4 regions of the Bradyrhizobium sp. SZCCHNGR1005 genome follow, and region 1 is predicted to be linked to each of the others. Evidence: predicted binding sites of a transcription regulator. Region 1 holds the regulator's gene; each other region holds the start of a gene.

Region 1 (2,203 bases):
TGGCGATCGGGCACATGCTTCTCGATCGTGTTGAACTTGGCCACGCGGTCGCGGATCGTGCGGGTCCAGATCCAGCGGCTGTCGTAGCGAACGTCGTCGGCAAACGCCAATTCCGTCCCGGGCAGCATACACACGGCGACATTCGGCTCGCTCTCGGAGGCGAAGCCGCGGGTCGAGGTTCCGCGGAACGTCGTCGAGATCAGCGTTTCCCCGACTTTCGCCGGGCGGGACGCAACAGCATGCAGGCTATAGTCACACATCGGATCGCTCCTCGTTCGAGATAGCAACCCACGCTCCCCCCGGACAGGCGCAGGCCTCTATCAGAGTGGACATCAGGAACGATGTTAGCGCGTGCTTGACGGCAATTCTGCGCTGATCTGCACCCCGTACGGCGCTTCGCGATCACAAGCGTTTGAGCGTGTTGCATCGCGATCGAAGTGCAATCATCATCAGCGCCGTCGGAAGAGACCTCCAACGCGTCAGATCAAATTGCGCGCGATCCAGTTCGCGCGCGTGACGATCAGTACTTGCGGTACAGCCCGATCAGCTTGCCCTGGATCTTGACGCGGTTGGGCGGCAGGATGCGGACTTCATAAGCGGTGTTGGCCGGCTCCAGTGCGATCGAGGCGCCGCGCCGGCGGAAACGTTTCAAGGTGGCTTCCTCATCGTCGATCAGCGCGACGACGATGTCGCCGGTGTCGGCGGAGTCGTTGCGCTGGATCAGCGCCATGTCGCCATCGAGGATGCCGGCATCGACCATCGAGTCGCCGCGGACTTCCAGCGCATAATGCTCGCCGGAGCCGAGCATGTCGGCCGGGACGCTGATGGTGTGGCTGCGCGTCTGCAGCGCCTCGATCGGCGTGCCCGCAGCGATGCGGCCCATCACCGGGACGGCGACGGGACGATCGCCCTCGTCGATCGCCGGCGTGCTGGTGCGCACCTTGCCGAGATTACCTTCGATGACAGACGGCGTGAAGCCACGCCGGTTGTTCGCCGCCTGGGACAGTTCGGGCAGCTTGATCACCTCGATGGCGCGCGCGCGATTGGGCAGGCGGCGGATGAAGCCGCGCTCTTCCAGCGCGGTGATCAGACGATGGATGCCCGACTTCGAGCGCAGATCGAGTGCGTCCTTCATCTCATCGAAGGAGGGCGGCACGCCAGCTTCCCTCAGACGTTCGTTGATGAACCGCAGAAGTTCGTACTGTTTGCGCGTCAGCATCTCGACCAGATCCCCAGGTTGATGTGTCGTTCTCGCCCGAGACGTTCTTGTTCAAGACGCTCTCGTTCAAGACGTTCTCGTTTGAAGCGTTCTCGTTCGAAACGTCCTCAGTTCGCGGCGCCCGCAACATCTTCGAAACAAATCATGAACGGACACTATCTGTTCGATATGTGTTCTGCAATCATTAATTTGCAATGAAGGTGGTGCGCAAGATGCCTGCTCGATGCCCGCAAAATAGCTGCGAGATCCCTGGCGGTATATTTGGCAGCTGCACCCTGTTTAGTCTGGCAGCCTCAGAATCTCGCAGACGGAGCCGGCACTTGCCGCGGGCGCAAAAGCCGGGCGGATCACCAGGGCCTGCGATAGCGCGAGGTTGCCGAGCAGCGAGGAATCCTGATGCGTCACCGGCGTTGCGACCAGCGCGCCGTCGGCGCGCACCTCGAGCCGCGCGCGCAGATAGTCCTCGCGGACGTCGTTGGCGGCGAGGTCGCGGCCGAGCAGCGCAGTCTCGCGGGCAGGGTGGATTTGAGCCAAGCCCACGAGCTTCCGAATCAGCGGCACCAGAAACAACAGGCTGCAGACATAGGAGGAGACGGGATTGCCGGGCAGGCCGATCACGCGCATCTGGCCCAACCGTCCATGCATCATCGGTTTGCCCGGGCGCATCGCGATCTTCCAGAACGCCATGTCCACGCCCTCGGCGTCCAGCGCCTGCTTGACCAGATCATGATCGCCGACCGAGGCGCCGCCGGTCGTGATCAGGATGTCGGCTTTCGCCTCGCGCGCGCGGCGGATGCCTGCGACCGTCGAGTCCAGCGTGTCGGCGGCGATGCCGAGGTCGATGGGATCTGCACCCTCGGCGCGCGCCAGGGCGCGCAGCGCGTAGCCGTTGGAATAGACGATCTGGCCGGGACCGGGATTCGACCCCGGCATCACCAGCTCGTCGCCGGTGGCAAGCAGCGCTACCTTGGGGCGGCGGTGCAC
Region 2 (2,203 bases), on a different contig from region 1:
CAGTTCGCCCGCGCGCTCGTCGTCAATTCTTCAAGTCGAGATCTGTTTGTATTGAACATCGGAAAAACGGGTGTTCTCGCCTTCCGAATCGAGGTGGATCAGCCTGAAGATACGTTTCGGCGGAGCCCCACGCGCAAACGGGCGCAGGACGGCAAGTCGACATCCTTAGCGCCCGCTGTCGTCGTAGACTTACTCTTCGGCCGGCTCTTCGCCGTCGCTGTCGGCATCGCGCTCTGCGCCAGCCAGGATCTGCTCGGCAATCAGGCCTGAGTTCTGGCGGATTGCAGCTTCGATCTTGGCAGTGAGGTCCGGGTTGGCGCGCAGGAAAGCTTTGGAGTTCTCGCGTCCCTGCCCGAGCCGCTGACTGTCATAGGAGAACCAGGCACCTGACTTTTCGACGATGCCGGCCTTGACGCCGAGATCGAGGATCTCGCCCATCTTGGAGACGCCCTCGCCGTACATGATGTCGAATTCGACCTGCTTGAACGGCGGCGCCAGCTTGTTCTTCACGACCTTGACGCGGGTGGAATTGCCGATCACCTCGTCGCGCTCCTTGATCGCACCGATGCGGCGGATGTCGAGACGAACCGAGGCGTAGAATTTCAGCGCATTGCCGCCGGTGGTGGTTTCCGGCGAGCCGTACATGACGCCGATCTTCATCCGGATCTGGTTGATGAAGATTACCATGGTGTTGGACTTGTTGATCGAGGCGGTCAGCTTGCGCAACGCCTGACTCATCAGCCGCGCCTGCAGGCCCGGCAGCGACTCGCCCATCTCGCCTTCGAGCTCAGCCTTCGGCACCAGCGCCGCCACGGAATCGACCACCAGCACATCGACCGCGCCGGAGCGCACCAAGGTGTCGCAGATCTCCAGAGCCTGCTCGCCGGTGTCGGGCTGAGAGATCAGGAGCTCGTCGATATTGACACCGAGCTTGCGCGCGTAGATTGGGTCGAGCGCGTGCTCGGCATCGATGAAGGCGCAGATGCCACCCTTCTTCTGTGCTTCCGCCACGCAATGCAGCGCCAAAGTCGTCTTGCCCGAGGATTCCGGCCCGTAAATCTCGACGATACGCCCCTTCGGCAAGCCACCGACCCCGAGCGCGATGTCGAGCCCAAGCGAGCCGGTCGACACCGTCTCGATATCCATCGAGCGGTCGTTCTTGCCGAGCTTCATGACCGAGCCCTTGCCGAACTGGCGCTCGATCTGGGACAGGGCTGCGGACAGCGCCTTACTTTTATCCATGGAGGAACCTTCGACGATACGCAGGGCGGTGGCGGACATTGGCGCTCCTTATGGCGGGGATTCGCGGGATGGACAAACGGTTAACGAGACTGGGGCCGGTAATCTTTGGTGCATCTGCCGCGCAATGTACCCGATCTGTTCTCTGTTCGCAATATGTTCCGTTGCCAGACCCGCGACTTTTAGGCGTCCGCCCGATGGGCCCCCCTCCGCGTCCTAACCCGAGAGCGAGCAGGCGGCCCGCCGTCGATTGCGGCAGCAACCGCGACGCGTCTCGCGCTCGACGTCGATAGCCAGCAAGGCGGATCGGCGACTCTCTCTCATTCCGCACCTGTGAAGGTTGCATGTCGCGCGGCGCGCAAGAGCGCCAACTGCGCCGATGGAACCCGTCCAGAACCAGGCTTGCCCGCCGCCGACGCTCGCGCGCGATCTCGCTCGCGAGCGGGATCGAAGCAGCCGCCTTCCCTCGCTCCGCTCCGAATGCGGCCTTCAGTTTGAAATTCCGATGACGAGAGTGCGGCAACGACTTGATCGGAACTTCATTTCGCCGCACCGGCGCAAAGCTCACGCCACGAAGACACAACTAATAATTGATCATCGCCATAAGCGCTGTGAATTATGACACGATGTGACATGAAGCGCAGCCGCTGCGCGCATTAGAGCGTGTGATCTCCAACTAAGTCACTCATGGCGAGCATTGGTCTTCTCAACAGATCTCGTCCCTGCCACAACCCGCACGAACAAGCGATCAAGAGTTTCCCGTTTAGATCGCCCGTGGTTCTCCTGAGAAGAACGAAGTTCCGGCCGAGCTTCCGCTTTTGTTCGCATGCAAACGCTACCCGTTTAGGCAGCCGCAAACCATGTCCACAATTCTCCCGCGCGAATGGAGTTCGGCGGCGAAGCCTGCCACGCGAACCAACAACCTGCTTTCGCTCGGTGCGGGGGCGGCGCCGAAGCCGGACGC
Region 3 (2,203 bases), on a different contig from region 1:
ATCCCGGCGCTCGACTTCGCCGTGGTGTTCGCGACCGTCTGGATGGCGTCCGAGATGGTGCTCGAAATGATCACGCCGAAACCGCTCTCGCCGTTCTTCGCCTTGATCGCGGCCGCGCCGCTGCTGGTGGTCGGTTCGGTCTTCAATTTTCAGTGCTGGTATCGCTCCAAACGCCCGACGCGCCCGGTTCTGTCGCCATCGATCTCCGGCCTTTCCTCGCCGGGCCAGGTCTCCAAGCGGGCCCATCAGGTCTGATCCTGCTGCGGCTTGCAAGCCTTCCAATCACCGGCGCTACTAATCTAATTGTCCCGCTTCGGAAACAGACGGTCGCAGATGTAGCGCGAAGTCGGGGTCAGGCGGACGCCACGCGGCTTTTGCCATTCGGCGCGATCGAGCTCCCTGGTATCACCGATCTCGAGCCGGCCCTTGGCATACTTGGCGATGAAGATGGCATCACTCATCCTCCGCCCGGACCGCTTGTTCTTGGCCGTGACCTCCTTCCAGAGCCTGAGACGGCCAAGCTTGAGCTTGGGCAGCTCCTCCTTGATCTCGCGCTTGAGACATGCCTTGTCCGTCTCGCGAGGTCGCTTGCGGCCGCCGGGAAACATCCACAGACCGTCGACTCGCCGCCGAACCAGGAGAACCTTGCCGCGTCTGACCGCAACGAGCTTGGATGCCTTCGCCATTGCTACTTCGCACTTCCTCCTGATCAAAAGTGGATAGTAGTCTTCCAGGTTTCAAAGAGTCGCGCGATCTGTAACTGTCCGTATCGGCGGCGTCTCTGTAAAGCGAGTATATCGACGCCAGAACATATCAGGAACAATCGGTCGTCGGAGCCGTTCGGGCCCTGATACAATTAGAGAACTATATGGCTGACAATATGAAGAAAGACCCTGACGATTGGGTTTCAGGGCGCGACCCAATGACCGGCGCCCAGGCGCCCTATATGAAAACTCAAAGCGAGCAGGCGCACGCGCCAGACCCGAGTGGGAAGCAACTGACCAAGGCGAAAGCATCGGAGTTGATCGATCGGTTGCGTGAGCAAGCCGGCATCGACAAATGACGCGATGCTCCGCGGTCCAAAATTGACGGTCACCCTGATGCCTGATTTTCGTCCGAGCCCCGCGCTGATCAGGCAGAACGCATGACCGCCAAATGCAATGAGATCCGCCTCTGGCTGATGGAAGTCGATGCTGCTCCGCCAGCACTGCTGGCCCATTGGCGCGCTTGCCTGAACGCGCAGGAGCTGGCGCGCGCCGACCGGTTCTACTTCGACGCCGACCGTGAGATCTACCTCGCCGCGCATTGGCTGCTCCGGCAGGCGCTGAGCCACGCAGCTCCGTTGGCGCCGGAGGCTTGGCAGTTCGCGAGCGAGCAATTTGGCAAGCCGCGCATCGCGCCGGGGCTCGGATATGGGAGCCTCAAGTTCAACCTGTCGCACACCAGGGGATTTGTCGCCTGCGCCGTCGGCTATGACGCCGAGATCGGGGTGGACGTGGAACGGATTGCGCCCAAGCACGCCAGCCTCGACATCGCCGAGCGCTATTTCAGCGCAAGCGAAGTTGCCCTCATGCGGGCTGCTCCCGCCGCGGACCGGGCGATGATCTTCTTCCGTCTCTGGACGTTGAAGGAGGCGCTGATCAAGGCGACCGGCGAGGGTCTGTCGCGCGCACTCGACAGCTTCTCGTTTGCTTTCGCGCCGACCGCGATCACCTTTCAGCCGTCCGATCCAAGCGAGGCGGCCAGATGGATGTTCCTGGAGGATCGGCCGACTCCACATCACGCGCTCGCGTTGGCGATTCGGTCCGGCACAGCCGGCAGGGCCATCCCAGTTTCCCGTGTATCTGTCGAGCCCGGCGAGATGAACGTCCTTGATCGGAGCGCTCGATGAGGGGCGAAAATGTCGCGAATCACCGCTGCGTTGTTTACTCTTGGAACGACCGAGGAGTTCAGCATGGTTGCGGACAGTGACAGCAGGATCGCCTGGCATCGCGCACAGCTCAAGAAGAATCGTGCGGCGTTGAGGCAGATCGAAACCGCACGCTTCACGATCGGTGAGAGCTCGGATGCCAAGGCGCTCGAACGGGCCAAGCGGCAGTTTTCGGACCTTCAAGCCAAAATCCGTGAATCCGAACAGGTGCTCGCCCAGCACGAACGCCAGACCCGACGGCCGCTCGGCACAGATCTGCGCAGCCTGTCGCGC
Region 4 (2,203 bases), on a different contig from region 1:
CCCCCCTTCGGGCGAACGAAATGGTCGGTGGTGAGCTTCGACCGGCGCTTGTTCAGCCCCAATCTTTCACAGGCAATCTCGAAGCGGCGCCCGATCATCCAGGCCATCGGTCCGGTACCCTTCATCCGGGTGCCCCATTGCGAGTCGTAATCGCGGCCACCGCGCATATCCCGGATCAGAGTGAAGACGTGGCGATAGCGGTCCGGGTAATGCTCGAGCAGCCATTCCCGGAACAGGTCGCGCACCTCAAGCGGCAGCCGAAGCAAAACATAGGCGGCTTCCTTGACGCCGGCATGGGCGGCCGCATCGAGAATGCGCTCGATCTCACTGTCGTTGAGCGCAGGGATCACCGGTGCGACCATCGCCGTGGTGGGGATGCCGGCCTTGGACAAGGCCTGCAGCGCCTCCAGCCGTTTCGACGGCGTCGAAGCGCGCGGCTCCATGGTTCGCGCCAGCTTCGGGTCGAGCGTCGTCACTGAAATCGCCACCTTGGCGAGGTTCTTCTTGGCCATCCGCGCCAGGATGTCGGCGTCACGCACAACTAGCGCCGACTTGGTCACGATCCCGACGGGATGGCCAACCCGCTCCAGCACCTCGAGGATGCCGCGCATGATCTTCCGCTCGCGCTCGATCGGCTGATATGGATCGGTATTGGTGCCGATCGCGATCATCCGAGGTTCGTAGCCCGGCGCGGAAAGCTCCTTCTCCAACAGCGCCGGCGCGTCCGGCTTGGCGAACAGCTTGGACTCGAAATCGAGCCCCGGCGACAGGCCGAGAAAGGCATGGGTCGGCCGGGCAAAACAATAGACGCAGCCATGCTCGCAGCCCCGATAGGGATTGATCGAGCGATCGAACCCGATATCGGGCGAATCGTTGCGGGTGATAACCTTGCGTGAGGTGTCGGTCGCGACCGTAGTCTTGAAGGGCGGTAACTCCTCCAGACTCTGCCAGCCGTCGTCGAAGGCGACCCGCGCCTCAGCCTCATAGCGGCCGCTGGCGTTGGATTGTGCACCCCGGCCGCGTCGCCGGCCCTGGTCGATGGCGACAGCGAGCTCGGGAAAATCAGCAGAACTTGGAGGTGCACCCGCCGGCTCGGAGGGCGCCTTGACCGGCGGGTGCTTGAGGGCATGTGAAGATGCTCGGCTCATGGCCAAGAGATAGCAGACATTACGAACAAAGCAAGAACAAAAGCACAAACAAAGAACAAGAATGCCAATGGTCGAGGTCTGCGCCAGCGCAAGCTCGCCATCACAATCCCGTTCTATCCTACCGACCGGATGGAACGAGCCGGGTTCGCCGTCACTCTTTCCGTGCGCCTACCTTGAACGGAACGGGTCAGCGAGGTCCCATGCAAATCACCCCCACAGAGCAGAACAAGCTGGCCAGCGATCTGGAGCTGCTCGATCGCTACTGGCGTGCGGCCAACTATCTTTCGGTGGGGCAGATCTACCTGCTCGACAATCCGCTGCTGCGCGAACCTCTGCGTCCTGACCACATCAAGCCGCGGCTGCTCGGTCATTGGGGCACCACGCCGGGACTGAACTTCATCTATGCGCATCTGAACCGGGCGATCCGCGCGCAGGACGTCGACGTGATCTATATCTGCGGCCCAGGCCATGGCGGCCCGGGCATGGTGGCGAACACCTATCTGGAAGGCACCTACAGCGAGATCTACCCGGACATCACGCGCGACGTGGACGGCATGCGCAAGCTGTTCCGGCAGTTCTCCTTCCCCGGCGGCATCCCGAGCCACGCGGCGCCGGAGACGCCGGGGTCGATCCACGAGGGCGGCGAGCTCGGCTACGCGCTGGTGCATGCCTATGGCGCAGCCTTCGACAATCCCGACCTGATCGTCGCCTGCGTGGTCGGCGATGGCGAGGCCGAGACCGGGCCGTTGGCCACCTCCTGGCACTCCAACAAATTCCTGAACCCCGCACATGACGGCGCGGTGCTGCCGATCCTGCATCTCAACGGCTACAAGATCGCCAATCCGACCGTGCTCGGCCGCATGAGCGATACCGAGGTCCGGCAGCTATTCGAGGGTTATGGCTACGAGCCATTATTCGTCGAGGGCGATGAACCGGAAGCCATGCACCGCGCGATGGCCGACGCGCTCGATGTCGCACTCGCGAGCATTCGCTCGATCCAGCAGAGCGCTCGCCAGCAGGATGCGAATGTGCGCCGGCCCAAATGGCCCATGATC

Evidence for each region. The regulator LexA, encoded in region 1, represses DNA repair genes until DNA is damaged. The targets are predictions, from matches to a motif close to TGTTCNNNNTGTGTTCNG.
Region 2: recA (recombinase RecA) is a predicted target of LexA. The motif match lies at 1,386-1,403, and genes of this name have one in related genera.
Region 3: QXZ85_RS19080 (DUF3072 domain-containing protein) is a predicted target of LexA. The motif match lies at 805-822, and genes of this name have one in related genera.
Region 4: QXZ85_RS02330 (PA0069 family radical SAM protein) is a predicted target of LexA. The motif match lies at 1,170-1,187, and genes of this name have one in related genera.

Annotation. Positions count from the first base shown of each region.
Region 1 is NZ_JAUEZC010000009.1:190,063-192,265, reverse strand. Features, by position in the region: gene QXZ85_RS29400 (hypothetical protein) at 1-260, opposite strand, end outside; gene lexA (transcriptional repressor LexA) at 521-1,219, opposite strand; gene glp (gephyrin-like molybdotransferase Glp) at 1,499-2,203, opposite strand, start outside.
Region 2 is NZ_JAUEZC010000010.1:146,859-149,061, reverse strand. Features, by position in the region: gene recA (recombinase RecA) at 190-1,281, opposite strand.
Region 3 is NZ_JAUEZC010000004.1:292,138-294,340, reverse strand. Features, by position in the region: gene QXZ85_RS19090 (hypothetical protein) at 1-255, shown strand, start outside; gene QXZ85_RS19085 (NUDIX hydrolase) at 300-686, opposite strand; gene QXZ85_RS19080 (DUF3072 domain-containing protein) at 869-1,063, shown strand; gene QXZ85_RS19075 (4'-phosphopantetheinyl transferase family protein) at 1,145-1,891, shown strand; gene QXZ85_RS19070 (hypothetical protein) at 1,955-2,203, shown strand, end outside.
Region 4 is NZ_JAUEZC010000001.1:494,556-496,758, forward strand. Features, by position in the region: gene QXZ85_RS02330 (PA0069 family radical SAM protein) at 1-1,148, opposite strand, end outside; gene QXZ85_RS02335 (phosphoketolase family protein) at 1,349-2,203, shown strand, end outside.